4 regions of the Streptomyces sp. NPDC107517 genome follow, and region 1 is predicted to be linked to each of the others. Evidence: riboswitches for the same ligand, from Rfam matches in the RefSeq annotation. Region 1 holds a riboswitch; each other region holds the start of a gene.
The links. A riboswitch is a leader RNA that binds a small molecule or an ion and turns the genes downstream of it on or off. The one in region 1 is predicted to bind cyclic di-AMP.
Positions count from the first base shown of each region.

Region 2: it holds a riboswitch for cyclic di-AMP, as region 1 does, so the genes downstream of both, ACZ67T_RS10735 (M23 family metallopeptidase) here and ACZ67T_RS13050 (transglycosylase family protein) in region 1, are expected to answer to the same signal.
Region 3: it holds a riboswitch for cyclic di-AMP, as region 1 does, so the genes downstream of both, ACZ67T_RS03515 (M23 family metallopeptidase) here and ACZ67T_RS13050 (transglycosylase family protein) in region 1, are expected to answer to the same signal.
Region 4: it holds a riboswitch for cyclic di-AMP, as region 1 does, so the genes downstream of both, ACZ67T_RS00315 (M23 family metallopeptidase) here and ACZ67T_RS13050 (transglycosylase family protein) in region 1, are expected to answer to the same signal.

Region 1 is NZ_JBVJPM010000004.1:492,251-499,378, reverse strand. It holds gene ACZ67T_RS13075 (NAD(P)/FAD-dependent oxidoreductase) at 1-588, opposite strand, end outside; gene ACZ67T_RS13070 (Ppx/GppA phosphatase family protein) at 1,055-1,999, opposite strand; gene ACZ67T_RS13065 (DUF501 domain-containing protein) at 1,996-2,526, opposite strand; gene ACZ67T_RS13060 (FtsB family cell division protein) at 2,681-3,169, opposite strand; gene eno (phosphopyruvate hydratase) at 3,266-4,552, opposite strand; gene ACZ67T_RS13050 (transglycosylase family protein) at 4,894-5,571, opposite strand; cyclic di-AMP (ydaO/yuaA leader) riboswitch at 5,576-5,747, opposite strand; gene ACZ67T_RS13045 (transglycosylase family protein) at 5,917-6,900, opposite strand.
Region 2 is NZ_JBVJPM010000003.1:636,195-643,322, reverse strand. It holds gene ACZ67T_RS10740 (aldo/keto reductase) at 1-436, opposite strand, end outside; gene ACZ67T_RS10735 (M23 family metallopeptidase) at 566-1,621, opposite strand; cyclic di-AMP (ydaO/yuaA leader) riboswitch at 1,633-1,778, opposite strand; gene ACZ67T_RS10730 (PP2C family protein-serine/threonine phosphatase) at 2,038-3,144, opposite strand; tRNA gene ACZ67T_RS10725 (tRNA-Met) at 3,345-3,418, shown strand; gene ACZ67T_RS10720 (tellurite resistance TerB family protein) at 3,470-3,925, opposite strand; gene mgtA (magnesium-translocating P-type ATPase) at 4,106-6,664, shown strand; tRNA gene ACZ67T_RS10710 (tRNA-Lys) at 6,738-6,810, opposite strand; gene ACZ67T_RS10705 (amino acid permease) at 6,932-7,128, opposite strand, start outside.
Region 3 is NZ_JBVJPM010000001.1:830,228-837,355, reverse strand. It holds gene ACZ67T_RS03535 (acetate--CoA ligase family protein) at 1-1,307, shown strand, start outside; gene ACZ67T_RS03530 (APC family permease) at 1,790-3,358, opposite strand; gene ACZ67T_RS03525 (TetR/AcrR family transcriptional regulator) at 3,551-4,186, shown strand; gene ACZ67T_RS03520 (SGNH/GDSL hydrolase family protein) at 4,295-5,086, opposite strand; gene ACZ67T_RS03515 (M23 family metallopeptidase) at 5,313-6,113, opposite strand; cyclic di-AMP (ydaO/yuaA leader) riboswitch at 6,118-6,298, opposite strand; gene ACZ67T_RS03510 (tyrosine-protein phosphatase) at 6,706-7,128, shown strand, end outside.
Region 4 is NZ_JBVJPM010000001.1:76,244-83,371, reverse strand. It holds gene ACZ67T_RS00335 (DUF5998 family protein) at 1-369, opposite strand, end outside; gene ACZ67T_RS00330 (bifunctional acetate--CoA ligase family protein/GNAT family N-acetyltransferase) at 463-3,285, opposite strand; gene ACZ67T_RS00325 (HPr family phosphocarrier protein) at 3,463-3,744, shown strand; gene ACZ67T_RS00320 (GntR family transcriptional regulator) at 3,938-4,624, opposite strand; gene ACZ67T_RS00315 (M23 family metallopeptidase) at 4,889-5,674, opposite strand; cyclic di-AMP (ydaO/yuaA leader) riboswitch at 5,688-5,842, opposite strand; gene ACZ67T_RS00310 (M16 family metallopeptidase) at 6,039-7,128, opposite strand, start outside.

The DNA of each region.
Region 1 (7,128 bases):
GTTCTTGTAGAACTTGGCCGCGTCGCGCGCCAGGTCCTCGACCTCACCGATCGTCTCGGCGCCCGCGAAGCCACCGCCGACGAACACGAAGGTGAGCGCCTTGCGGCGGATCTCCTCGTCGGTCGTGGACTCGGCCTTGTCGAGCTGCTCGAGCACGTGGTTGCGCAGGCCGATGGCCTCCTCGACACCCTTCATGCCGATGCCGACCTCGGCGAGGCCCGGCGTCGGGAAGGTGCGGGAGACCGCGCCGAGCGCGATCACCAGGTAGTCGAAGGGAACCTCGTACGCCTCGCCGACGAGCGGGGCGACCGTGGCGACCTTGCGGTCCTGGTCGATGGTGGTGACCCGGCCGGTGAGAATCTCGGCTCCGGGCACAGCGCGTCGCAGCGGGACGACGACGTTGCGCGGCGAGATGCTGCCGGCGGCGGTTTCGGGGAGGAAGGGCTGGTAAGTCATGTACGAGCGCGGGTCCACGACCGTGACGGTCGCTTCCGCATAACGCATCTTCTTGAGAATGCGTCGTGCTGCGTACAGGCCTACGTACCCACCGCCTACTACGAGGATCCTGGGACGCTCCGTGGTGCTCATGCCATCGAGTATCCACCTGTCCGGAGGGGGTCGCTCGTGCGCCCCTTCACAAGCATGGAGAGGGCCTCTGCTACACTCCGCCGCCCACGTGACGGACGTCATGGCCCCAGCAGGGAACCACGGTATAACTCCGGTCGTTCCGCACCCCTGTTGAGCTGCCGCTCCGGGCATTTGGCGGGGGTGGACCACTCGCCCGGTTCATCTGTCCGTAACAAGCCTGGAACGCCCCGCACGTCGGCCGCCAGGGTCCCGAAACCCCCTTCTGCGGGCCATCCGACCCGGAACCTCGCCCAACAGGAGCGAATTCCTTGTGAAGAACTTCACGAACTTTCCCGACGGGGTGTCGCCGGAGCGTGTCGCCCCTCCAGGAAGAGGCCGGGCGAGGGGTCTTGGAGGGGCTGGGCGCCTTGGGGGCTGGGCGCCTTGAGGGGCCGGGCCCCTCGGGAGGCCGGGCCCCTTGCAGGGGCTAGGCGATCGACCAGGCGATGCCGTCGAGGATGTCGTGCTCGCTCACCACGACCTCCTTGGCGCCGGTCCACTCCATGATCAGGCGCAGCACCAGCGCGCCGGAGGCGATGACGTCGACACGGCCCGGGTGGATGACCGGGTTCAGGGAGCGCTGGTCGTGCGTGGACGTCACCAGCCAGTCCGTGAGCTCGGCGACCCGCTCGTAGGAGATACGGGAGTGGTGGATGGCCACCGAGTCGTACTCCTTCAGGCCGAGCGCGAGGGCGGCGACCGTCGTCACGGAGCCGGCGAGGCCGACGAGCGTGCGGGCCGCCGTCAGCGGAACGGTCTGCGTCACGAGGTCGAGAGCCGCGACGACGTCCTCGCGGATCTCCTCGATCTGCGCGGGCGTCGGCGGGTCGGTGACCGTGCCGTCCTCCCCCACGAGGTGGCGCTCCGTCATACGGACGCAGCCGATGTCGACGGAGCGCGCGGCCAGGACCGTGTCCTCGCCGACGACGAACTCCGTCGAGCCGCCGCCGATGTCCACGACCAGGTAGGGCTTGTCGAGGTCGGCCCGCCCCGTCAGCTCCTTCGTCGCGCCGGTGAAGGAGAACTCGGCCTCCTGGTCACCGGTGATGACCTCGGGCTCGACGCCCAGGATGTCCATGACCCCGCGCACGAAGTCGTCCCGATTCTCGGCGTCGCGGGACGCGGACGTGGCCACGAACCGGACCTTCTCGGCGCCGTGCGCCTTGATGACCTCGGCGTACTCGCGGCAGGCCGCGAAGGTGCGCTGCAGCGCCTCGGGCGCGAGCCGTCCCGTGCGGTCCACGCCCTGCCCCAGCCGCACGATCGTCATGCGGCGGTCCAGGTCGACGAGTTCGCCCGTCACGGGGTCGGCGTCGGCGACGAGCAGGCGGATCGAGTTCGTGCCGCAGTCGATGGCGGCGACGCGGGTCACTCGCTCTCCTCGGGCGCGGCCGACACGCACGGGCCCTTCGCCCACCACTCGGGCAGCATCGCGATGGCCTCGTCGCCGAGCGGGTTCACGCCCGGGCCCGCGGCCAGGGAGTGGCCGACCAGGACGTGCAGGCACTTCACCCGGTCCGGCATGCCGCCCGCGCTCGGGAAGCCCTCGAGGACCTCGATGGCGTCGCGGCGCGCGATGTAGTCCTCGTGCGCCCTGCGGTACGCGTCCGCGAGTTCGGGGTCCGTCTGAAGGCGCTCCGTCATCTCCTTCATGACGCCGTTCGCCTCCAGGGTGCCGATCGCGGACGCGGCGCGCGGGCACGTGAGGTAGTACGTCGTCGGGAAGGGCGTGCCGTCCTCGAGGCGCGGGGCCGTCTCGACCACGTCCGGGTTGCCGCACGGGCAGCGGTGCGCGATGGCCCGCAGGCCGCGCGGCGGGCGGCCGAGCTGCTCCTTGAACGCCTGGATGTCGGCGTCCGTGGGCGTGGTCGGCTCGGTCTGGGGCGGGGGCGTGTCCATGCCTGGGGGCTTTCCTTCAGTGAACTTCGGTGGGGGTACTACGGGTTCGGTCTCGGGGCTTGGTTCTTGGGACTTCGGCTTGGGCTTGGGCTTGGGCTTCGGCTTCGGCTTCGGCTTCGGCTTCGGCTTCGGCTTCGGGCATTGGTGAGGCGGGTCAGTTGTCGGGGCGGTCGGCCTTGTCGACGCCGTCCCAGACGTTCGAGTACCAGGGCCGGCCCGCCGCACCCTGCTCGGAGCGGGTGCGCTTCGCCGCGTCGGGGTCGCGCGCGATGTAGCCGGTCTCGCCCGGCATCACCAGGTGGAGCCGCTCGCGGATCCGCTGCTCCGCGTACGAGTCGTCCTGCCAGCGTGCCTTCTCGTCGCGCAGCCTGTCGACCCTGCTCTGGGCCTCCTGCTGCTGGCGCTGGAGGTCGGCGATCTCCCCGCGCTGGGAGACGTACTGCCTTATGGGGTAGGCGAGCGCGACGACCAGAGTGCACAGGACGAGGGCCAGGAGTGCCGCGCGGCCGGTGAGGCGGGAGCGGCGGGCCTGACGCCTGGTCTGGGAGCGGTAGACGCGCTCGGCGGTCTGCTCGCCGAGCAGACGCAGCCGGGTCGCGGTGGAGAACCGGTCACGGTCCCTGTCCCGGACTCTCCCGGCCATCTTCGCGCCTCCCCTTTACGTGCGTACGTCCCCGCACACGGTACGGGACCGGGTGCGGGGACGTACGTACGACGCTTCTACCGAAGCCTGTGTGGCTCAGCCCTTGAAGCGGGGAAACGCGCTGCGGCCGGCGTAGACCGCGGCGTCGTCGAGGATCTCCTCGATGCGCAGGAGCTGGTTGTACTTGGCGACGCGGTCCGAGCGGGCCGGGGCGCCGGTCTTGATCTGGCCGCAGTTCACCGCGACGGCGAGGTCGGCGATCGTGACGTCCTCGGTCTCGCCGGAGCGGTGGGACATCATGCACTTGAAGCCGTTGCGCTGGGCCATCTCGACGGCGTCCAGGGTCTCGGTCAGCGAACCGATCTGGTTGACCTTGACGAGCAGGGCGTTGGCGGAGCCCTCCTCGATGCCGCGGGCGAGGCGCTCGGGGTTGGTGACGAAGAGGTCGTCGCCGACGATCTGGACCTTGTCGCCCAGCTTCTCGGTGATGACGTTCCAGCCGGCCCAGTCGTCCTCGTACAGCGGGTCCTCGATGGAGACCAGCGGGTACGCGGAGACGAGCTCCTCGTAGTACTCGGTCATCTCGGCGGCCGAGCGGGACTTGCCCTCGAACTCGTACTTGCCGTCCTTGTAGAACTCGGACGCGGCGACGTCGAGGGCGAGTGCGATCTGCTCGCCGGGGACGTAACCGGCCTGCTTGATGGCCTCGACGATGAGGTCGAGGGCCTCGCGGTTCGAGCCGAGGTTCGGGGCGAAGCCGCCCTCGTCGCCCAGACCGGTGGACAGGCCCTTGGTCTTCAGCACCTTCTTGAGGGTGTGGTAGACCTCGGCGCCCCAGCGAAGGGCCTCGGAGAAGGACTCCGCGCCGATCGGCGCGATCATGAACTCCTGGATGTCGACGTTGGAGTCGGCGTGCGACCCACCGTTGAGGATGTTCATCATCGGGACGGGCAGCAGGTGCGCGTTCGGGCCGCCGAGGTAGCGGAACAGCGGCAGGTCGCTGGCCTCGGAGGCGGCGTGCGCGACGGCGAGGGAGACGCCGAGAATGGCGTTGGCGCCGAGCGAGCCCTTGTTGTCGGTGGCGTCCAGGTCGAACATCGCCTGGTCGATCAGGCGCTGCTCGGTGGCGTCGTAGCCGACGAGCTCCGGGCCGATCTGCTCGATGACCGCGAGGACGGCCTTCTCGACACCCTTGCCCTGGTAGCGGTTCGGGTCACCGTCGCGGAGTTCGATGGCCTCGAACGCGCCGGTGGACGCACCGGACGGGACAGCGGCACGACCGGTGCTGCCGTCGTCGAGGCCGACCTCGACCTCGACCGTGGGGTTGCCTCGGGAGTCCAGGATTTCCCGGGCTACGACGACGTCGATGGACGGCACGAGCATCTCCTTATGGGATGTGACGCAACTACGCCGGGCCGCATGGTCCGGCAACACCTGAGCCTAACCGGCTCCAGGCACCGCCCAGCCGACCGACCGGCCCGTGGACAAAAACCGAGAGCGAATTGTTTCCGAACGGAACAAAAAGCCACGGCCGACAACGGACGAAGGACCAGGACCCCTCACGCACCAAAGCCCCGCCCCGGGCGCGACGGGGGAATGCGCACCCGGGGCGGGGAGTCCTTGGGGAAACCTGGCGTGGTACCGGCCGTCCGCCGAGAGCCGATACCCGAGCGGCCCGGGGCCGCCGCTCCCCTCTTACTTACTGAGGTGGAGCTGCCGGTTGCTTACTTGAGGTGGAGCTGCTGACCCGGGTAGATCAGGTCGGCGTCCTCGACGATGTCCTTGTTCAGCTTGAAGAGCTTCGCCCAGCCGCCCTTGACGTGGTGCTTCTCGGCGATGGTGCTGAGGGTGTCGCCGGACTTCACCTTGTACTCGCCGTCACCCTTCTTGACCTTCTTGCCGGCCGGGGTCTCGACAGTCTTCTTCGACTCCTGCTTCGCGGCAGGCGCCTTGCGCTCCTGGCTGCGGGTGGTCGGCTGCTCGGCCTTGCGCTCCGGCTGCGGGGCGGCGGCCGGGGCGGAGCCGGTCGAGGCGGCGGACAGGCCCACGCCGCAGCTCGGCCAGGCACCCTTGCCCTGGCTGGCCAGAACCTTCTCGGCGACGGCTATCTGCTGCGCCTTGGAGGCCTTGTCGGCGGTGGAGGCGTACGCGGTGCCGCCGTACGCGGCCCACGTGGACGAGGAGAACTGGAGGCCGCCGTAGTAGCCGTTGCCCGTGTTGATCGACCAGTTGCCGCCGGACTCGCACTGCGCGACCGCGTCCCACTCGGAGGCGGTGGCGGCGGAGGCACCGGTGGCGCCCATCAGCGGGACGGCGACAGCGGCACCGGCGACACCGGCGAGCGTGGCGACGCGAACGGCCTTGGACGGGCGGCGGTGCTTGCCCTTGCTGGAAAACAGCATCGAGAGATCCCCTCACCGACGCCTACGAGGTGAGCTGTCGGGTTCGGGCCGGATGAGTGCCCGGTCGCACGTCCTGCGTGCGACTTAACCCCAAGCCGGTCGTTCGGCCGTCTCTCAACGGCCGGGGCCGGCGCTTACCTTGGGTCCCCCGCTCCTGCCTACGGCGCTTACGCGACGACTGTTCCCGTACGGACATTGGCAGGATTCGGCGTGACATCCGACGGGGCCCGCTGTGGCGAGCGGTGATGACCGTAAGCAGTGGATCGCCGTAATTTCAAAGACGATCAGGGCCTTTGAGACCCATCTCTCACTCTCGCCAAAGCGGACATTCAGCCCGAACTGCCGCTACTTTTCGCCCGATTCGAGCCCAAGATCCAGACTCTGACCAGGAAGGATGAGGTCCGGGTCGGCACCCACCGTCTTCTTGTTCTGGGCGTACAGAGCGGCCCATCCGCCGTCCACGTCATGGGTGTCGGCGATGTCCCAGAGGTTGTCACCGGCGCGCACGGTATAGGCGTCTTCGCTCCGATTCGCACCCTTGCGTACGTTTTCGTCGCCGCGTGAGGCGTGGCGGCCCGAGCCGTCGTCGGCGCGCAGGGAGTCTGCGGTGTCGTCCGCGGCGGCGGCGCCGCGGTGTCGTCCGGAGGCGGGCGGAGTGGCCGCGTCCGAGCCGTCGGAGGCCTCCGGCGAGGGCGTCGCGGGGGCCGAAGTCGAACCGTCCCGGCCGGACTTGTCAGCCTTGGCGTCATCCGAGGAGTTACCCGCGGTATCACCCGACTTGTCGTGATTCTTCTCTCGGGAGTTGCCCTTCGCACCCGAGGAAGCGGAGTCCGAAGGCCTGTCGTTCGCGCCCCCCTTCGCGGCGTCGTCCGCCGCGTCGTCGCTCCCGGAGTCACCGGCCGACGCCGACGGGGTCGGAAGGGCCGCCCCGGGGTCGACGTCGGCGGCGGCGGCGTCCGCCGTGAGCCCCGAGGTGACCGAGCAGACCGGCCACGCCCTCGGACCCTGGTCGGCGAGGACCTTCTCGGCGACGGCTATCTGCTGCGAGCGGCTGGCCTGGTCGGCGCGCGGCGCGAAGTCGAGGCCGCCGTAGTCCTCCCAGACCTCCTGGGAGAACTGGAGCCCGCCGTAATAGCCGTTGCCCGGATCGGCGCTCCAGGAGCCGCCGCTCTCACACTCGGCGAGCTTGTCCCATGTGGCCGTCGACGCGGCGCTCGCGCTGGTCGCGCCGAGCAGAGGGATCGCGATGGCGGAGCCGGCCACTCCCGCGGCGACGATGAGCGCGGGAGCCTGGCGGGGGCGACGGTGACGACCGTTCCCGGTGAGCATGGAGGCGCCTTTCGGTGGCTCGGGGAATGCTGCGGCGGGTGGTGCCGCGATGACTGGTGAACGTAGCGGGAGTCGAACGCTTGTCACAAGTCGATGCAGCAGAGATCACGTGAAAGTCACAGTCTTGACGGCCCGTCAGTTACGCGGCTTCGCCCGGCCCTTCCTGATGCGGCGTGAACTCGACCGGAAGGGTGCGCAGTCCCCGCATGATGAGCCCGCCGCGCCAGC
Region 2 (7,128 bases), on a different contig from region 1:
ACTTCACCAGCTCGTCGAGGGCGGTGATGATCTCCTCGACCGGCACGGACGGGTCGTCGAAGTGCGTGTAGTAGAGGTCGATGTAGTCCGTGCCGAGGCGGCGCAGCGACTCGTCCGCGGCGGACTTGATGGTGTTCGCCGACAGGCCCTTGAAGTCGGGGTGCGCGCCGACCTTGGTGGCGACGACGACATCGGAGCGGTTGCCGCGCGCGGCCAGCCACTTGCCGATGACGGTCTCGGACTCGCCGCCCTTGTTGCCCGGAACCCACGCCGAGTACGCGTCGGCCGTGTCGACGAAGTTGCCGCCGGCGGCGACGTACGCGTCGAGCACGGCGAAGGACTGCGTCTCGTCGGCGGTCCAGCCGAACACATTGCCGCCGAGGGAGAGCGGGAACACCTCGAGGTCCGACGAGCCAAGCTTGCGAAGAGAAGTCATGGCCTGTCAGAACACCGATGCGGAGCAAGATATTCCAGGCATGGCCGACCGGCAGCCCTGACGTCGGGGGGTTGCCGTCAGGGCCGCCGGGGTTCGCAGGGTTACGCGCCTTCGGAGGGTCTACGAGCCTCAGATGGTCAGGCCGTTGGAGCGCAGCCACGGCGCGGGGTCGACTCCGGTCGCCTGGCCGCCGGGGTGGACCTCCAGGTGGAGGTGCGGCCCGGTCACGTTGCCGGTGGCGCCGACGCGGCCGATGACGTCGCCGCTGGTCACCTTCTGGCCGGCGCTGACGTTGAGGGACGACTGGTGGCAGTACCAGAGCTCGGTGCCGTCCGGCAGTTCGAGGACGGTGCGGTAGCCGTACGCGCCCGCCCAGCCGGCTTCCTTGACGGTGCCGGAGTGGATCGCCTTCAGCGGCGTACCCGTGGGAGCGGCGAAGTCGAGACCCGTGTGGTAGCCGGAGGACCACATCGAGCCGGGCTGACCGAACGTGCCGGTGATCGTGTAGGAGGCGACCGGCAGCGTGAAGCTCTTGGCGAGCTTGGCGAGGCGCTCGGCCTCGGCCTTCTTCTTCGCGGCCTCCTCCGCCGCCTTCTTGTCGGCGGCGGCCTTGGCCTTGGCTGCGTCCTGCTCCTTGGCGGCGTCCTCGGCGGCCTTCTTCGCGGCGGCCTCCTCGGCGGCCGCGGCCTCGGCGTCGGCGGCCTGGTCCTGTTGCTGCTCGGCCTGCTGCATGATGCGGGCGCGCAGGGCCTCGCCGGCGGTCGTGCCCTGCTCGGCGTCCGCGGTGGTGACGCCGGCGTCGGTCAGCGGGGTCGCGCCGGCGCCGGACTCGTCGTCGTCTCCGGAGACATCGGATATCAGCGCGCCCACGCCGGGCAGGGACTTGGCGTCGGGCAGCGAGTCCTTGACGGCCGAGAGGTCGGGCATCGAGATGTGCACGGGGGGCTTGCCGCCCTGCGCGGTGGCGATGCCGCCCGCGCCGACGGCCGCGATCACGCCGACCCCGAGAACAGTGGAGCTGCGCGCGAGACCGCCGCGCTGCTTGGCTACGCGGTGCCTGCCGCGTACGGGGCGGACTGACTCCTCGGTGGGATTCCACTCGTCCCAGGTCCGCTCGTCCGCTTCGCCGAACTCTTCGTCGATCGGCGCGTAGGAGAACTCTGGGGCAGGCCGGTTGGACGCCACGGGGGCGCGCTCCTTTCCTTCCTTCTCGCCTACCGGGTTAGCTGACGGGTTCGGAGCAGGAAGGTCTCCTACCGACGCCTTCCGCAAGGAAAGACGTCCGATTCACCCCAAGTTGGTGGTTCCCCGGCTCCCTTGCGGGATTAGGCGCGTGCGCACGGAGCCGTCTCTTGTGACGGCTGGGACGACCGCGCTGCGTTATCGAACGTTAATAGACACCGGGGCCTGATTCCAAGCCGTTCCGACTGATCGTTAACGCCTTTGGCCTGGACTTATCGGGGCACGAGCGGGCGGAATCGGGCGAGTTGACCGGCCACCGGAGCGGGTCGCTCATCTGACGGTTTGTCAAATGTTATGCGCAGCGACGCGATTCGACTACGGAAGGTGAAGACCGTGGTCACGGCTGCTTCACTGCCGCTTCACGGCCGCCTCACCGCGAGCAGCGCCATGTCGTCCGTCGTACCGCCCCCGGTGTGCCGGCGGACCTCTGCGGTGAGCGCGGCCAGCAGCGGATCGGGCCCCGAGAACATCCGCCCCGCGAGCCGGGCCGCCGGGTCGTAGAAGGTGCCCTCCTCGTCGCGTGCCTCCGAGAGGCCGTCGGTGTAGAGCAGCAGCGTCGCCCCGGACGGGAACTCCGTCTCGGACGCCCGGTCGGGCCAGCTGCCGAGGCCACCCATCCCGAGCGGCAGCGCGGGCTCCGGCGGCGACAGGACCTTGAGCGCGCCGTCGCCGCCCAGGATCAGGGGTTCCGGATGGCCGCGGTTGATGACCCGTACGAGGCCGTTGCCGTGCGGGATCTCGGCGAGCACGGCCGTGGTGAAACCCTCGAACTCGTCGAGGCCGTTGCGCCGCAGCCCCTCGCGCGCGAGCGCCCGCTCCAGGCGCTGCGCGACCGCCTCCAGGGTCGCCTCCTGCTCGGCCGCCTCCCGGAAGGCGCCGATGACGACGGCCACGGCGGACACCGCGCCCATGCCCTTCCCGCGTACGTCGCCCACGACGAGCCGCACCCCGTGCGGGGTGTCCTGCACCGCGTACAGGTCGCCCCCGATGAAGGCCCCCGCCTGGGCCGCCTCGTAGCGGGCCGCGATCTCCAGGCCGCCGATGCGCTCCGCGGGCTCGGGCAGGACGGCGCGCTGGGCCGCCTCGGCGATCTGGCGCACGGAGGTGAGCTGCTCACTGCCCCGCCGCACGACACGGTTCATGACACAGGCGAGGACGGCGACGGTGACGACCGTGACGAGTTCGGTGACGGCGTCGGTGTCGTAACTGCGGGTGTATCTGAGATGCACCCCGAGTACGACGGCCACGGTCGCGAGGCCGGTCAGGAGAGTGCCGCGGGGCGAGAAGAAGGGGGCGCCGACCAGCGGGGCGGCCGTGAAGAGGGGCACGCCGGTGAACGTCGACGGCGTCACGTAGTCGTAGACCGCCCCGACGACGATGAGCAGCACGGGCAGCAGACGCACGAAGAACCGGGCCCGGGACAGGCCCTGCTCCGTCTCTCGCCCGTGTCCTCCTCGCTGCCCCACCGCTCGTCTCCCGCCACCGTCCGCGTCGGTCCCGCGCCTGCGCACGCCGTCGGGCCCCACTCCAGAGTTCCCCCGGAAAAGACGGCGGGCGACCTGGCGGGACCGACCGGGTGAAAGGGGGCCGGAGGCGGCGGATCGCCGAACGCCGGGCAACCGATTCGCGTTCTGTCGCCGCAATGGCGTAGAGTCGTGTTTACCGACGCGGGGTGGAGCAGCTCGGTAGCTCGCTGGGCTCATAACCCAGAGGTCGCAGGTTCAAATCCTGTCCCCGCTACTGAAGGCCGAAGGCCCGGAACCAATGGTTCCGGGCCTTCGGTGTATCCGCCTACAGGTCGAACTCGTGCGGGGGCAGGTCGAGCATCAGGCAGGCCTCGCGGACGACGGCCTGCTCGGTCTTGTCGAAGTCGCCGTCCGCGCCGCCGATGACGATGCCGATCTGGATGACCGCGCGCGCCTCGGCGGGCTTCTTCTTCGCCTTGGCGATCTCCTGGAGGACGCTGACCTTGCCGAAGTCGAAGTCGGCGGTCAGCTTGTTCAGATTCGCGTCGAAGCGGCTCTGGAGCTGATCCGCCGGGAAGTTCTGCAGCACCTCGTTCGTGGAGATGAGCTGGGCCACGCGACTGCGCTCGGCCGGGTCGATGTTCCGGTCGGCCGCGGCGACCAGCGCGCACATCGCCATGCTCGCGTCACGGAAGGCGCCGCTCTTCAGGTCGTTCTTCTTCGCCATGAGCTGCGTCTGCATCGTCGACGCGGACTCCTTGAAGCGATCCCACAGGGCCATGACTCTCCTCGATCGGCAGGTACTGATCTTCTACAGCTCTGTAGAAACTAGCGGAGGGCGGCAAAAGTTCCGCCCCTAAACTGAAGGCTCGAACCCATGGCCGGTGGAAGCCTTTCGCGGTCCGATGAACGGGAGAAGACGACGGTGCCGACACCCGAGAATCCCTGACGGCGCCCGAGAGTGACCGACACAGCCCCGAAGACGGACCCGGGCCGCACGACCCTCCAGCTCCTGCGCTCCCTCGACAGCGGCCCGCGCGGCCTCACCGAGGCGGAGGCCGAGCGGCGCCTCGCCCGCCACGGCGAGAACGTCCTGCCGGGTACACGCCCCCTGTCCTGGCCCCGTCTGGCCGCCCGCAGCCTGCGCGACCCGTTCACCGGCGTCCTGCTCTGCCTCGGCCTCGTCTCGGCGACCGTCGCGGCCTGGGGCACCGCCTGCGTGATCCTCGTCCTGGTCGCCGTCAGCTGCGGCCTGCGCTCCGCCGGCGAGCACCGCGCGGACAGGGCGATGGCGGGCCTGCGCGACCTGGTCGCGACGACGGCGACCGTGCTGCGCCGCACCGGCGACGACGAGAGCGCCCCGCCGACCGAACACGAGGTCCCGGTAAGCCAGTTGGTGCCCGGCGACATCGTGCGGCTCGGCCCCGGCGACCTGGTCCCCGCCGACGTACGCCTCCTGCGGGCGCAGGGCCTGACCGTGCAGCAAGCCGCGTTCACCGGGGAGTCGGTGCCCGTCGACAAGCGGCCCGTGGACCTGCCCGCGGACGGCGAGTCGGCGCATCTGTGCCTCCAGGGCGGCAGCGTGGCCTCCGGGAGCGCGAGCGCCGTGGTGCTCGCGACGGGTGCAGACACCCGCTTCGCCGCCGCCCACCGCACGGTCGGCACACCGCGCGGGGCGAGCGCGTTCGAACGCTCGGTGCACGGCATCTCCTGGACCCTGATCCGCTTCATGCTGCTGACTCCGCCGCTGGTCCTGATGGCGGGCGCCGCGCTGCGCGGCCGGGGCCTGGAGACCCTGCCGTTCGCCGTCGCGGTGGCCGTCGGGCTCACCCCGGAGATGCTGCCGGTCATCGTCACGACGGCGCTCGCCCGCGGCTCCGCGCTGCTCGCCCGCACCCACGGCGTCATCGTCAAACGGCTCCCCGCCCTGCACGACACAGGCGCCGTCGACGTCCTCTGCGTCGACAAGACCGGCACCCTCACCCAGGACCGCCCGGCCGTCGACCTCGCCCACACCGACCCCGACGCCCTGCACTGGGCGGCCGTCTCCGCCTGGTGGACGCTCCAGCTCGCCGACCTGCCGGCCCCGGACGCGCTCGACGAGGCGGTCATCACGCAGGGCCTCTCGGCAGACCCGGCCGTCACGGACGCGTACGACGGGATCACGGCCCTGCCCTTCGACCCCGTACGCCGCCTCGCCACCGCCGTCGTCCGGCGGCCCGGCGGCCTCGGCGCGGTCACGCTCGCCGTCAAAGGCTCCGTGGAGAACGTCCTCGACCGGTGCGCGCTCGACGGCACCGAGCGCGCGAGCCTGCTCGCCCGGGCCGCGGCGCTGTCCGGCGACGGGCTCCGGCTCCTCGCCGTGGCGACGGCCGAACGCCCCGCCCGGCACCGCCCGTACCGCACCGCCGACGAACACGGCCTCACCTTCACCGGCTTCGTCGCCTTCACCGACACCCTCGTGCCGACCGCCACGCAGGCCCTGCACGATCTCGCAGAGCGCGGCGTCACGGTCAAGGTGCTCACCGGCGACCACCCCGGCACCGCCGCTCGCGCCCTGCGCGATCTGGGGCTCGCCCCCGGCGACGTACAGACCGCGGACGTCCTCGACGCGCTCACGGACGAGGAACTGGCCCGCCTCGCCCACCGCACCACCGTCTTCGCCCGCTGTACCCCCGCCCACAAAGCGCGCATCGTCACCGCCCTGCGTGCCGGCGGGGAGACGACCGTCGGCTTCCTGGGCGACGGCGTGAACGACCTGCCCGCGCTGCGCGCCGCCGACGTCGGGATCTGCCCGCGCGACGCGGTCCCGGTGGCGCGCGACGCGGCGGACATCGTGCTCGCGCAGCCCGCGGACCGGCCGGGCAAGGACCTCACCGCGATCGGCCACGCGATCACCGCGGGCCGGCACAGCAGCGGCAACATCGCCACGTATCTGCGCGTCACGCTCTCCTCGAACCTCGGCAACGTGATCGCGATGCTGTCAGCGGGCCTTCTGCTGCCGTTCCTGCCGATGCTCCCGGCCCAGGTGCTCGCGCAGAACCTGTGCTTCGACGCGGCCCAGCTCTCGTTCGCCTTCGACCGGCCGGCGCCCGACGCCCTGCGCCGGCCCACGACGCTGCGGCCGCACGACTTCCTGCGCTTCATCACCGGGTTCGGCGTCCTCAACGCCGCCGCCGACCTCGCGACCTTCGGCGTCCTCGCGCTCGCCCTGCACTCCACGGCGGGAGCGGGCGACGAAGCGGCGTTCCACTCGGGCTGGTTCACCGAGAACCTCCTGACCCAGGCTCTGGTGATGCTGCTCCTGCGCACCGGCCGCGCCCCGCGCACCCCTGGCCCGGTCCGCTGGGCGGTCGCGTCCCTGACCGCCGCCGGCATCCTGCTGCCCCTGACCCCCGCCGCCCGCCCGCTCGGCATGACTCCCCTGCCGCCCGTGTACTACGCGCTCCTCGCGGCGGTCCTCGCCCTGTACGCGGTCGCGCTGACGGCGGTGAAGAGGCGGTACCTGCGGGAGGCTTGAGGGGCAGCGGAGTTCGGCGGGAACAGCACAGCGGCCCGGCCGGCCGAAGCCGTCCGGGCCGCTGTTCACGCGGTAGACCCTGTGGGACTCGAACCCACAACCAATGGATTAAAAGTCCACTGCTCTGCCAATTGAGCTAAGGGTCCACACGCCGACCCTCGCCGACGCATCCCCGAGCATAGCCCGCCGGCGCCGGGAGGCCGATCGGGTATCGGCCTCCACGGCCTGTCGGATGTCACACGGGCGGCCGGGCGGCGCGCCCGCCGCTCACGGATCGACCGGTTCCGGCGCTCCCACGCGCCCCGCCTCACGCGCGACGGTCCGCGCGTGCTCCGGGTTGAGGAACCAGTGCCGGGCCGACACCAGCCACCACACGCCCGCGAACCCGAGGACCACGAGCACCGCGATCGGGGCGTAGTTGAACGTCTCCCATGTGACCGGCGAGACCTGCGGCAGCATGAAGA
Region 3 (7,128 bases), on a different contig from region 1:
ACACGGCCGTGTACTTGCTGGCACAGGACGTATGCCACCGGAGTGCGGGTCGCACGGCGGCCGGTGCACCACGACAGCTGCGCAGCGTCGCCGTGGTCGGGGACAGCGGCGGCCAAGGTGCCCTCGCCGCCGACGCGTTCGCCGCCCAAGGTCTCGACGTGCCCGCCCTCGCGGACGGCACGCGCGAGGCGGTGGCGGAGCAGCTCCCGGGCGGGGCCGGGTGCGGCAACCCTGTGGACCTGGCGGGCGCGGGCGAGGCCGATCTCGGCAACTACGCGCGCGTGGCGGGCACCCTGCTGCACTCGGGGGACACCGACACCGTCGTCCTCACGGGCTACTTCGGCGACTACGCGACCGCCAACCCGGCCCAGGCGGAGCGCGAGTGCGAGGTCGCGCACGCGCTCGCGGACGCCGCCGTCGCGTCCGGGCGCGCCCTTGTGGTGCACACGATGGCTCGTGACACCCCGGCCCTGACGGTTCTGCGGCAGCGCGGCGTGCCCGTCTACGAGCGCATCGAGCAGGCCGCGACCGCCGTCTCCTCGGCGGCCCGCCTGACGGATCCTCCGCCCGCCGGTGAGGATCCGACGACCCCGGCGACGTACAGGCTGACGGACGGCGGTTACGAGAGCGTGCGCGAGCTGCTCGCGTCCTATCAACTCGCCTTCCCCGCCGCCGAGTTCGTCACCGACGCCGACGGAGCCGTGGAGGCGGCGGAGCGTCTGACGGGGTATCCGCTCGCCCTCAAGGCGATGGGGCTCGCGCACAAGACCGAGGCGGGCGGGGTCGCGCTGTCGATCGCCGACGCCGACGCCTTGCGGGCCGCCTTCGCGCGCATGAAGGCGGCGACGGCCGCGGACCGCTACGCCGTGGAGGCCATGGCCACACCACCGTACGGACACGAACTGATCGTCGGTGTGCGGCGCGACCCGGCGTTCGGGCCCGTCGTCATGGTCGGCATCGGAGGGGTCACCGCCGAACTGCTCGCCGACACGGCGCTGGCTCTCGCGCCCGTGACACCCGCACGCGCACGCGCCCTGCTCCTGAGGCTGCGGCATGCGCCGTTGCTGACGGGCTGGCGCGGCGCGCCCGGAGCGCATCTGGACGCGGCTGCCGCCGCCGTGTGCGCGGTCGCGCGGGCCGCCGTCGACCATCCCGAGCTGGCCGAACTGGAGGTCAATCCGCTGCTCGTGCACCCGGGCGGCGCGATCGCTCTGGACGCGCACGGTGTCCTCGACCAGGACTGCGCCTCACCGGCGCCCCTCCAAGGCGTCGACCAGGAGGGCGGCGGTCTCCTGATCGAGCGGTAGGAACGCCTCCCGTTGCAGCCCGGCGAGCGCGACGTCGACCGCAGTGCCGAAGCGTGGTGAGCGTGCCCAGGGGGCGCAGCTCACCACGCTTCGTGCGCAGCCGCAGCGGGACGGCGAAGCCGAGGTGGTCCGGACCGGCCCGTCGGGGCCGGTCCGGACCAGGTCCTCTCAGTTCGGCGACCAGCCCTTCCGTAGGCGCGTCGAAGGCCTCCTTGCACGACACGAGATCCCCGCGCCCGTCGATGATGACCGCCGGCACGGCAGATGCGCCTCCATGACCTCCTCCTCCCCCTCGTGAACGAGGGGGAATTTCCATGTCTTGCGCCGTGCGGCTTCCTGCTTCGTCACCGACTGGGAGCGCAGTTCGGAGGAGGCGGAGAAGCGGGCGACAGCGATCAGCGCCCGCCCGGTTCGTAGGGATCCGAACACGCGGGAGGGCCTTCCCCGACCATGGGGAAGGCCCTCCCGTGCGCGCGAGCGCGCTACTCGCCCACGCGCCGGCGCGTCCTCGCCCCCATCGCGTAGAAGACGAGCCCGATGCCGACGAAGAGCAGCAGGGGCACCACCTGGCTGAGTGTGTACTGGGCGCGCTGGCCGGCGAACGACTCCGGCAGTGAGTCCGCCGCGCTGCCCGCCGAGCCGAACCAGCCGACCCCGAAGCCCGGCCAGATCAGCACGATCACGGTGAACGCCACGAACCCGGTGGCGAGGGCGCTCACGACCCACGCGCCCACGCGTCCGCCCGGGACGGCGTACGGGCGGGGCGTATCCGGGTACTTGCGGCGCAGCGCGGCGAGGCTGGGGAACGTGATGACGTACGAGATGAAGGTGGTGCAGATCGTCAGGCCGAGGCCCGCCGCGAAGTACTTCTCGCCGTTGCCGCCCGTGAGGTTGAGCGCGACCACGAAGAGGATCGAGCCGAGCACCGCGGAGAGCAGGTTCACCCGCACCGGCGTCCCGTGCTTCTCGGAGATGCGGCCGAACCACGCCGGACCCGCGCCGTCCGCACAGGCGACGGCCTGCGCGCGGTGGGCGCCCATGGCCCAGGTGACGCCCGAGGTGAGCAGGCCGATGATCAGGCCCGCCGCGGCGACCCCGCCGAACACGGAGCCGAGGCCCGTGAGCGTCACCGTGCCGTCGGCGGCGATCGAACCGCCGTAGACCGTGAACACGGCCTTGCAGGCGTCGATGAAGCCGCCGAGGCTGCCGATCTCCTGGCTGGGCAGCACGAAGAGGATGCCGAGGATCGGGCCGCCGTAGAGGAGGACGGCCGCGAAGCCGGAGCGCAGGATCGACAGGGGGATGTCGCGCCGCGGGTTCGTCATCTCCTCGGCCGCGGAGCTGGGCAGCTCGAAGCCGACGTAGTTGAAGATCAGGACCGGGACCAGCGCCACGAAACCGGCGTACGTCGGGACGAACTCACCCGCGGGCAGCGCGTGCACACCGTGCTGGACGGCGAACACCACCACGGAGATCAGGAAGAACCCGAGGAGCACGATCCGGGCGACGGCGCCCGCGATGGGCACCCACTTGCCGATCCGCACGGACTGTACGACGGCCAGTGCGCCACCCCAGATGAAGACGAGGCCGGCCGCGTACTTCCACAGGCCCGGCAGCGGGGTGAAGAACTCCTCCCACGTGGTGAGCGCGATGATGCACAGACTGCCGCCCACCCAGACGGGGTTGGAGATCCAGTACAGGAGTTGATTCACACCGGCGACGAGCCGCCCGAACGCCAGGCGCGTCCACACGTAGGGGCCACCCTGCACGGGGAAGGCCGAGCCGAGTTCGGCGACGAGCAGCCCGTAGGGGAGGAAGAACGCGAGGGCGAGGATCGCCATCCAGGTCAGACCCTGGGGACCCTGCGCGGCCACGGAGCCGATCGTGTCGAGGCCGACCAGGGTGCAGATGAGGAAGAACAGCACGTCCAGCCTGCGCAGGTCCTTCTTGAGCCTGGAGCGCTGTTCACCCCATCCCTCCGACAGGTCGGGCAGGTCGGGTGCGTCCGTGGCGGACGGCTCGGTCGGCGGGATCGGCGGCGCTTGGGTCACGGGGAAACTCCTGCTGCACGGCTGGGCACGGGCGTGACAGTTGTTCTTGAGACGGCCTATTGACTGAACGGCCAGTCAGTAAGCGAGACTGTGACGGGCACCACTGGGCACTGTCAAGAGTCGTGCACGAGGCGTTCGCACCGGGTTCGCCGCCCGGCACCCGACGCCGGTGCCCGTGTGTAGGGTTACCGCGTGGCAAGAGTGCGGTTGAGCGTGGCCGAGCGGCGCGAAGAGTTGCTGGGGGCCGCCATCGAACAGATCGAGGCGCGGGGCGTGGCAGCCGTGCGCATCGCCGACGTCGCCGCGGCGCTCGGGGTGAGCAACGCGCTGGTTCTGTACCACTTCTCGACGAAGGAAAAGCTCGTCGCCGCCGCGTTCGCGCACGCCGCCGAGGGTGACCTGGCGCATCTGCGCAAGCTGCTCGGCAAGCGCACGACGGCGCTGCGTCGGCTGCGCTCGGCCGTGCGCTGGTACGCGCCGACCGGGCAGGCCAAGGGGTGGCGGCTGTGGATCGAGGGCTGGTCCGCGGCGCTGCGCGAGCCCGCGCTGCGGGAGGTCACCCGCGGCCTGGACAAGCAGTGGAAGGCGGCGCTCACCGAGGTCGTCGCGGAAGGTGTGGCGGCGGGCGAGTTCCGCTGCCCGGACCCGGCGGGCGCCGCGCTGCGCCTGACGGCGCTCCTCGACGGGCTCGCGGTGCAGATGACCGCGTACACGGGGACGGTTTCGCGGACCCGCATGCAGGAGTGGGTGGACGACGCGCTGGCCCGTGAGCTGGGACTTGAGCGGGAGCAGCTGACGGCGACGACGACGGCTACGACGTCGAGCTGACGGCGGCGCGACGTCGGGCTCCCCGGGGAACCCGGGGTGGCACCCGGCAAAGCGGCGCGGGGGAGCCGCCCCCAGAGGCAAGCTCCCCCATCACGTGCGCCGTTCCCGTCAGAGCGGCAGCAAGTCCGGCCGCTTCGCCGCCACATGATCCCCGGACGACTCGCCCCGCAGCCGTCGGCCGATCCACGGCACCAGGAACTCCCGCGCCCAGTGGATGTCGTCGCGCCGGACCTCCAGCGTGCCGCGCGGCGGCTGCGCCGGCCACGGCTGGTCCGGGTCCGCCGGCACCTCGATGCCGAGCGTCTGCCCCGCCCGCAGCGCGACCCGTGTGTGGCCCTCGGGCGAGAGGTGCAGCCGGTCGTCGTCCCAGGCACGCCGGTCCTGCACGGTCTTGAGGGACCACAGGTCGAGCACCGGGCAGCCGTAGCGGTCGGCGACCGCGCGCACATGCCCGTTGTACGTCGCTATCTTGCCGCGCAGATGCTTGAGGACCGGGACGTCCCGGGTGTCGAAGCCGGTGGTCACCATGACCGTGCCGACGGCGGAGGTCAGCCGGGCCACCGCCTTCTCGAAGCGCTGCGCGACGTCGTCGGGGTCGGTGCCGGGACGGATGATGTCGTTGCCCCCGGCGGCGAAGGTCACCAGGTCCGGGGCGAGTTCGACGGCGCGCGGGAGCTGGTCCTCCACGATCTGGTCGAGGAGCTTGCCGCGCACGGCGAGGTTCGCGTACCGGAAGGAGTGCTCGGGGGTCCGGTCGTCCAGGAGGACGGCGAGACGGTCGGCCCAGCCCACGAAGGCCCCGTCGGGACCGGGGTCCCCGACGCCTTCGGTGAAGCTGTCCCCCACCGCCGCGTAGGACCGAATCGTGCCGCTGCTGAGTGATCTCGATTCGTTTGCCACGACCACACATCTTTCACCCTGCGATGTGACCTACGCGACCGTAGGAAGGGGTTGACGGGTGGTGATATAGCCCACCCGGTCAGTTTCGCGATTTCAGGAATACCAGGAATTCGACAGGGTGCGGCGGAGGATACGACGAAGGGGCGGGCCCGGAACCGGGCCCGCCCCTCACGTCACGCCTCAGCGAGACAGCTTCACGTCACACGCTCACGTCACGCCATCGAGGTCAGAGAGAGACCCCGTGCCCACGGAGGTACGCGACCGGGTCCACGTCCGAGCCGTAGCTCGGGGTGGTGCGGATCTCGAAGTGCAGGTGCGGACCCGTGACATTGCCGGTCGCGCCGGAGAGGCCGATCTGCTGGCCCTCGGTCACGGTCTGCCCGGACGAGACGGAGAGGGACGACATGTGGGCGTACTGCGAGTACTTGCCGTCGGCGTGCTGGATGACGACCTCATTGCCGTACGCGCCGTCAAGGCCGGCCGACACGACGGTACCCGCGGCGATGGCCTTGAGCGGGGTGCCCGTCGGGACCACGAAGTCGACACCGGTGTGGTAGCCGCTGGACCACATGGCACCCGCGGTCTTGTACGCCGTACCGATGTTGGCGCCCTGGACGGGCAGCGTGTAGCCGGAAGCAGTGGTGGCCTGGGTGGCCGTGGCCGGGGACTTCGCGGCGGGGGCCGCGGCCTTCTGGCCGATCGTCAGCTTCAGGCCCGGATGGATCAGGGACGGGTTGTCCCCGACGGCCGAGCGGTTGTCGGAGTAGAGCTTCTTCCAGCCACCGCTGACGTTCTGCGCGTCGGCGATCTTCGAGAGGGTGTCCCCGCCCTTCACGGCGTAGGTCTTGGCCGCGGCGGGAGCGGCGACGGCCTGCGCGACCGAGTGGGCGCCCGCCGGGGTCGCGCCGTGGGCTTCGGCGGCACCCATCAGCGGCAGTGCGAGCGCGGCGCCGCCCGCTGCGGCGACGGCGATCGAGCGCGCGAAACGCGGGGACTTGGGACGGCGGTGCTTACCCTTCGCGGGCATGGGGGATTCCTCTCCGTCGCCTGCGAGGTGAGCTGTCGGGTTCGGGCTGGAGTTGCCCGGCCGCACCCCTTTCGGGCACGGCTTCACCCCGAGCCGTGCCCGGTGTTCCGGACACGGCGCTCTACCTGGGTCCCCCGCTCCTGCCGAGCACGGATCGATGTGCGGATTCCGGGCGGCGGCAGGATTAGGCGGTCCGTCCGGATTGCGCTGAACGTAAGCGAGCGGGGAGCGCGGAAACAAGGCGCGAATCCCCTTGGGCATTCCGGTTCTTGATCCTTAAACGGCCTTTTCCGGAAAATGCCGTCACACTCCGTCTATTTACGATCTTTGCGACTGCGATACCTACCGGAAATCCATGCGGCCCGTCCGCCACGTACGGTCACGGCTATGACCCTGCTCACGCATTGCTCACCATATGCCTGTGTTTCAGGGCCAGTTACCCCATAGAGGGCAATTACTCCTTACCGCCTCATATCGGGCATTGGATATGTAATCGCCTGGCGCCTCTCACATGGTTGCCCCTGGCAGCCATGTCGTATCGTCGAAGGCGCCCGCAGGCGAGCAGCGCCGCGGCCGACCGGGAGGAGCCCCCGTGACGCAGCAGGTCCCGTCCACCGAGCCCGAGTTGGCCGGAGTGCGCAACTTCCGCGATGTGGGTGGCCTCCCGACCGTGGACGGCCGTCGGGTCAAGCAGGGCGTGCTGTTCCGCAGCGGTCACCTCGCGCACGCCACGGACGAGGACGCCGCGTTCCTCTCCTCGCTCGGGCTGCACACGATCTTCGACTTCCGCAACGCCGCCGACCAGCGCCTCGAAGGCCCTGACGTCACGCTGCCCGGCGTGCGGAACGTGAACCTGCCGCTGACCGACCCCGCGGACGGCGCCGAGTTCTGGCAGATGGTGCGCGACGGCAATCTCGACGAGCTGCGCGCCGCCCTCTCCGAGGGCCAGGCCGCGGACCGCATGATCACGTCGTACCGGACGATCATCGCGGAGCGCACCGCCGAGCACAGCCAG
Region 4 (7,128 bases), on a different contig from region 1:
GACCTCGCGGGGCAGGGTGCCCGGAACGTACTTCTCCGGGTTGGCGACGACGCGGCTGAGCACGACCGACGAGATCCGGTCGAGCTTCACGGACTCGGTGGACGTCGTGGCGTACGGCGTCGGCGACGTGTTGTCGGCGGCCTGCTCGTCGGTGTGGCTGACGATGAAGCGGGTGCCGGTGAGGACGAGCACGGTGACGTGCCTGCGGACCTCGTTCGAGTCGAAGGTGGTCTCCTGGTGGACCAGGTACGACCCGATGGGTTCGCCGCCGACCGCGGCCTCCACCGCCTCGGCCACGAGGGCCGGGTAGTAGCCGCTGCGCTCGATCGCCGCTCGAAGCCCTTGGGTCGTCGTACTGGTCTTGGCCATGAGACCCATCCTAAAGCCCGGCGAGGGGCTCGCGGTGCGCCTGTGGACAGGAGCGGAAAACACCCGTATGTGGGGCTCGTCTCACCGGTCCGCTCAGTACGCGGGCAGGGTGCGCGGGCCGAGGTCGTCGCGGACCGGCGGCGGGGCGAGCCGTATCGAGGCGCCGAGGACCGACAGGCCGCTCTGGGCGACGACCACGGGCTCCAGGGAGACGGCGACGACCTCGGGGTGGTCGTCCACGAGCCGCGAGACCCGTTGCAGCACCTCTTCGAGCGCGGCCGTGTCGACGGGCGCGGAGCCGCGCCAGCCGAAGAGCAGGGGCGCGGTCTTGATGCCCCTGACGATCGACTGGGCGTCCCGGTCGGTGACCGGAATCAACCGGTGCGCGGTGTCGCCGAGCAGCTCGGAGGCGGCGCCCGCGAGCCCGAAGGAGAGCACCGCGCCTGCGGCCGGATCGATGACCGCGCGGACGACGGTGTCGACACCGCGAGGGGCCATGGCCTGGACGACGGGCCGCAGCTCCTCGGGCTTGCCGAGCGAGGCGGACAGCTCTTCGTAGGCGCGGCGCAGCTCCTCCTCGTTCGGCAGGTCGAGACGTACTCCTCCGAGGTCGGCGCGGTGACGCAGGTGCGGGGCGGTCGTCTTGAGGGCGACGGGGTAGCCGAGGGTGCGCGCGGCGGCGGCCGCCTCGTCGGGTCCGGGTGCGGGCAGGGTCTGCCGTACGTCGATGCCGTAGCGGGCGAGGAGGGTGCGGGCGTCCTGCGGGGCGAGCTCGGTGCCGCGCGGGTCCTCGTCCTTCGCGAGGAGCGCGGTGATGAGCTCGGCGGCGCCCGTCTCGTCGATGTCCTCGTACTCGGGGACCTTGCCGGGCTCCGCCGCGTCGCGCCGCCACTGGGCGTACTTGACGGCTTCGGAGAGGGCGCGGACGGCGCGCTCGGCGGCGGGGTAGGCGGGGATGAGCGCGGGCGTGGGCGCGGGCTCGTCCGCGGGCGGGCGTCCGGCCGGGGGGCCGCCGGGGGTCCTGGCGAGCGCGCGGGGGCCGGTGCTGGAGGCCGCGGAGAGCGCCTCGGCGAGTCCGCCGAGCTCGACGTGCACGACCAGGACCGGCTTGGTGGGGGTGCCGGCGGCGGCCGAGCTGAGTGCCTCGGCGAGCGCCGCGTCCTCGGCGGTCGACTCCCCCACCGCGGGCATGGCCGTGACGACGACCGCGTCGCACTTGTCGTCCGCGAGCGCCTCGGTGAGCGCCGCGTGGAAGTCCTCGGCGGACGCCGCGGTCGTCAGGTCCCGCGGCGGCTTCGGCCGCAGGCCCTCGGCGAGGCAGACGTCGTACGTGAGGAGGCCGAGCGACTCCGAGTTCCCGAGGATCGCCACGCGGGGGCCCTGCGGGAGAGGCTGGCGGGCCAGCAGGAGGCCGGTGTCGACGAGTTCGGTGATGGTCTCCACGCGGATGACACCCGCCTGGCGCAGCAGAGCGGAGACGGTGGCGTAGGGCAGGCGCGTGGCGCGGACGGCGTGGCCGAGGGGCGCGATGCCGCTGTGCCGGGCGCCCTGCACCACGACGAGGGGCTTCGCGGCGGCCGTGCGGCGGGCGAGGCGGGTGAACTTGCGCGGGTTGCCGATGGTTTCGAGGTACATCAGGGCGACGTCCGTGTCCGGGTCGTCGTACCAGTACTGGAGTACGTCGTTCCCCGACACGTCCGCGCGGTTGCCGGCGGAGACGAACGTGGACACACCCGTCACTCCGGTCACGCCGCCGCCGCGCCGCTGGAGGCGGGCGAGCAGCGCGATGCCGATGGCTCCGGACTGGGCGAACAGCCCCATCCGGCCCGCGCGCGGCATCTCGGGCGCGAGCGACGCGTTGAGCCGCACCTCGGGCGAGGTGTTGATGACGCCGAAGGCGTTCGGCCCGATCAGGCGCATGCCGTACGAGCGGGCCTGGCGCACCAGTTCGCGCTGGCGGGCGCGGCCCTCGCTGCCGGACTCGGCGTATCCGGCGGAGACCACGACGATCCCCTGCACACCGCGCTCGCCGCATTCGGCGACGACTTCGGGGACCTGCTCCGCGGGGACCGCGACGACGGCGAGGTCGACGGGCTCGGCGGCGTCGATGTCGTGGACGGAGCGGTGGGCGGGGACGCCGTCCAGGTCGCGCAGATCGTCGGGGAACTCCCTGTTCACGGCGTGGAGGCGACCGGTGAAGCCGGCGTCGCGGAGGTTGTCGAGGACGCTGCGGCCGACTCCGCCGGGCGTGCGGCCCACCCCGACGACGGCGACGGAGCCGGGGGCGAGGAGCCGGTGCACCGAGCGGGCCTCGGCGCGCTGCTCGCGGGCGCGCTGCACGGCGAGCGAGGCCTCGGTGGGTTCGAGGTCGAACTCCAGGCGGACGACGCCGTCCTCGAAGTGGCGCTTCTGGGTGTATCCGGCGTCCGTGAACACCTTGATCATCTTGGTGTTGGCGGGCAGCACCTCGGCGGCGAAGCGGCGGATCCCGCGCTCGCGGGCGACGGCGGCGATGTGCTCCAGGAGAGCGGAGGCGACGCCCCGGCCCTGGTGGGCGTCCTGCACGAGGAAGGCGACCTCGGCCTCGTCGGCGGGGGCAGAGGCGGGCATTCCCTGGGCGTTGATGCGGTCGTAGCGGACGGTCGCGATGAACTCGCCGCCCACCGTGGCCGCGAGGCCCACCCGGTCCACGTAGTCGTGATGGGTGAAGCGGTGGACGTCCTTGGCGGACAAGCGCGGGTACGGCGCGAAGAAGCGGTAGTACTTCGACTCGTCGGAAACCTGCTCGTAGTAGCTCGTGAGCCGCTCGGCGTCGTCGATGGTGATGGGCCTGATGCGCGCGGTGCCGCCGTCGCGCAGCACCACGTCTGCTTCCCAGTGGGCGGGGTATGCGTGCCGGTCCGACGGGGTCTGCATGGGGCCAGCGTACGGCGCGGCGGTGACGGTCGTACGGGTCGCGGCGCGAGCGGGCCGAAGGCACGCTATGAGGGCCGACGGGCGTGTGCGGGCGATACGTAGGACCCACATCGGGCACGTCCACCGATGTGGGAGACTGGTCTAGACAACCGTGAGAATCCTGAAGGGCAGCATCACATGGCTGAGCGCCGCGTCAACGTCGGCTGGGCCGAGGGCCTCCACGCCCGCCCCGCCTCCATCTTCGTCCGCGCGGCCACGGCGGCCGGTGTCCCCGTGACGATCGCCAAGATCGACGGCACCCCCGTCAACGCCGCCTCCATGCTCGCGGTGCTCGGCCTCGGCGCCGGCGGCGGCGAGGAGATCGTCCTGGCCTCCGACGTCGAGGGTGCGGACATCGCGCTCGACCGTCTGGCCAAGCTGGTCGCCGAGGGGCTCGAGGAGCTTCCCGAGACCGTCTAGCACGGGCCCCGGTACCGGGTCTCTCGATGTCTCGGGCGCCATCTCCTGCTCACGGAAGATCGCGCCGAATAAAGGGTCTGTTCGGATTTTCCGAGCAGACCCTTTTGCTTTCTGCGGCCCTGTTCCCAGAATTCTGGGCAGCGGAAATAGAGCCCTTGGAAATGAGCCGCCCTCTTTGTATACGGCGCCTCGGTTAATGCTGAAGACCCACTGTGTTGACGGGATGTTGCGAAGTCCTCACACGGCCACCCGGACGGGGGGCGCGCAAGCGGTGAGCGGCCGCGGCGCGCTCCGTGTGCTGCGCCGTGAGCGCCCGCGCGCGCTCCACGTCACCGCGCGCCACGGCGTCAACGATCGCCCCGTGCTCGGCCCAGGAGTCGGCGGGCCGCGCGGGCTGCTCCACGGTGTACATCCACGCGATCTTGTGGCGGAGCTGCGTGAGCATCGTGGTCAGCCCCGGGCTGCCGGACGCCTGCGCCAGCGTCTCGTGGAACCAGCCGCCCAGCGAGCGCAGATCCTCGCTCTGACCTCGCCTGGAGCGCTCCTGGCCGAGCCTGACCAGGCCCCGCAGGACCTTCAGGTGCGCCTCGGTGCGGCGCTGCGCGGCGCGGGCCGCCGCAAGCGGTTCGAGGAGCATGCGGATCTCCAGCTGGTCCGCCGCCTCCTGCGCGGAGGGTTCGGCGACGCAGGCACCCGCGTGCCTGCGGGTGACGACGAAGCCCTCGGCCTCCAGGGTGCGCAACGCCTCGCGCACGGGGACGCGCGAGACGCCGTAGCGGCGGGCGAGCACCTCCTCGGTGAGTCTGCCGCCGCGCTCGTAGACACCGGAGACGATGTCGTCGCGGATCGCCGTGCATACCGAGTGCGCCGGAATGCGCATGCCCCGACCTCCGCCTTAATCCCCGCGAAACGCGGTCGATAGTCACCCGTACAGCGCGATGGACGTCTGTTCAGCTCGCCTGTCCAGCGACTCTATTCCAGCGGGCGCGAATTTCCGACGGCAGGCCGTAATCCATGGATATTTTTTGGACACCGGCGTCAGGAACAAGCGGGCCGCGAACAAGCGGTTCCGGGGAACGACGAATGCCCCGGCTCGGTGAGCCGGGGCATTCGGTGCGTCTTCGCGGGGGGTACGCGGCGAAGGTCAGACGTTCACGCCGTGGGAGCGCAGGTACGCGACGGGGTCGATGTCCGAGCCGTACTCGGGGCTCGTGCGCGCCTCGAAGTGGAGGTGCGGGCCCGTGACGTTGCCGGTCGCTCCGGAGAGGCCTATCTGCTGCCCCGGGGTGACCGTCTGACCGACGGAGACACCGATGGACGACAGGTGGCCGTACTGCGTGTATGTACCGTCGTTCATCTTGATGACGATGTTGTTGCCGTAGGCGCCGCCCCAGCCGGCCTCCACGACCGTGCCCGCGCCCACCGCGTGGACCGAGGTGCCGCTGGCGGCGTGGAAGTCGATGCCGGTGTGGCTGCCGGAGGACCACAGACCACTGCTGGCCTTGTACGCGGTCGACACGTACGAGCCGGTGACGGGCATGACGAAGGCGTTCAGGCGCTTGCGCTCGGCCGCACGGGCGGCACGCTCCTTGGCCTCGCGCTCGGCCTTGGCCTTGGCGGCCGCCTTGCGCCGGTCCTCCTCGGCCTTCTTCTTGGCCGCGGCCTCCGCCTTCTCCTTCGCGGCGGCCTCGTCGGCGGCCTGCTGCTGGGCAGCGGCCTGCTCGTCGATCTTCTGCGCGAGGGAGTCACCGATGGAGATGGCCCTGCTCAGGCCGGTCTGCTCGAGCGACGCGTCGGCGGCGAGGGCGGGGGCGGCGAGGCCTCCGATGACACCGGTCGTCGTGAGCGCGGCGACGCCGGCGACCTGCGCGGTGGTGCGCGTGAGACGGCTCGGGCGACGGTGCTTCCCGGTGGCACGGGTGAACGCCATGGGGTGGCTGATCCTTTCCTTCCTTCTCGCCTACCGGGTTAGCTGACGGGTTCGGAGCAGGAAGGTCTCCTACGGGCCCCTTCAGGGAAGGGCGTCCGATTCACCCCAGGGACGGTGGGTCCCCGGCTCCCCCGGCTCGCGCCTTGGGGGACTCGGCGATGACTGTCCGGTGCCACGGGCGCGGCGTACATCTGGCGGACAGCCGGACCGACGCTAAGCGGGGCAACTTTCAATCAACAAACCGAACCGGGCTTTTGTAGCGCATGCCACAGGGCAGACAGGCAACCACTGGTTCAATTCGGACAAACAGGGGCCCCGATGGTCATCTCGCCCACCGGGGCCCCTCGTTGCACACCGGTCACGGTCAGCCCGTGACGACGGTCACCTCTCCGATGCCGAGGGCCCTGACGGGCTCCTCGATCTGCGCGGCGTCACCGACGAGCACCGTCACCAGACGGTCCATCGGGAAGGCGTTCACGACGGCCGCGGTGGCCTCCACCGTGCCCGTCGCGGCGAGCCGCCGGTACACCTCCGCCTGGAAGTCGTCCGGCAGGTGCTGCTCGACCTGGTCGGCGAGCGTCCCCGCGACGGCCGCGGCGGTCTCGAACTTGAGCGGGGCGACGCCCACCAAGTTCTGTACGGCCACGTCCCGTTCGGCGTCGGTGAGGCCCTCCGCCGCGAGCGTGCGCAGCACCTTCCAGAGATCGTCGAGCGCTGGACCCGTGTTCGGCGTGTCCACGGAGCCGCTGATGGCGAGCATCGCGGCGCCCGTCCCGTCCGGCGCCGAGCGCAACACCTGGGCGAACGAGCGCACGCCGTAGGTGTATCCCTTCTCCTCGCGCAGGACGCGGTCCAGTCGGGAGGTGAGGGTGCCGCCGAGGCAGTACGTGCCGAGCACCTGCGCCGGCCACACCCGATCGTGCTTGTCCGCGCCGATCCGGCCGATCAGGAGCTGTGTCTGCACCGCGCCCGGCCGGTCGACGATGACGACCCTGCCGGTGTCGTCGGCCGTCACGGGCGGTACGGGGCGCGGCTCGGCCGTGTTCCCCGTCCAGGCGCCCAGCGTGTCCGCGAGGAGGGCGTCGAGGTCGATGCCCGCCAAGTCGCCCACGACGACCGCGGTGGCCGTGGCGGGACGCACGTACCGGTCGTAGAAGTCACGTACGGCCGCCGCGTCGATGGCCGTGACGGTCTCCTCGGTGCCCTGGCGCGGGCGGGACATGCGCGCGGTGGCCGGGAAGAGCTGCTTCGAGAGTTCCTTGGCGGCGCGGCGGCCCGGGTTCGCCGTCTCGTGCGGGATCTCGTCGAGGCGGTTGCGCACCAGGCGTTCGATCTCGCTGTCCGCGAACGCGGGCGCCCTGAGGGCGTCGGCGAGCAGGCCGAGCGCCTTCGGCAGGCGGGAGACGGGCACCTCCAGGGAGACCCGTACACCGGGGTGGTCGGCGTGCGCGTCG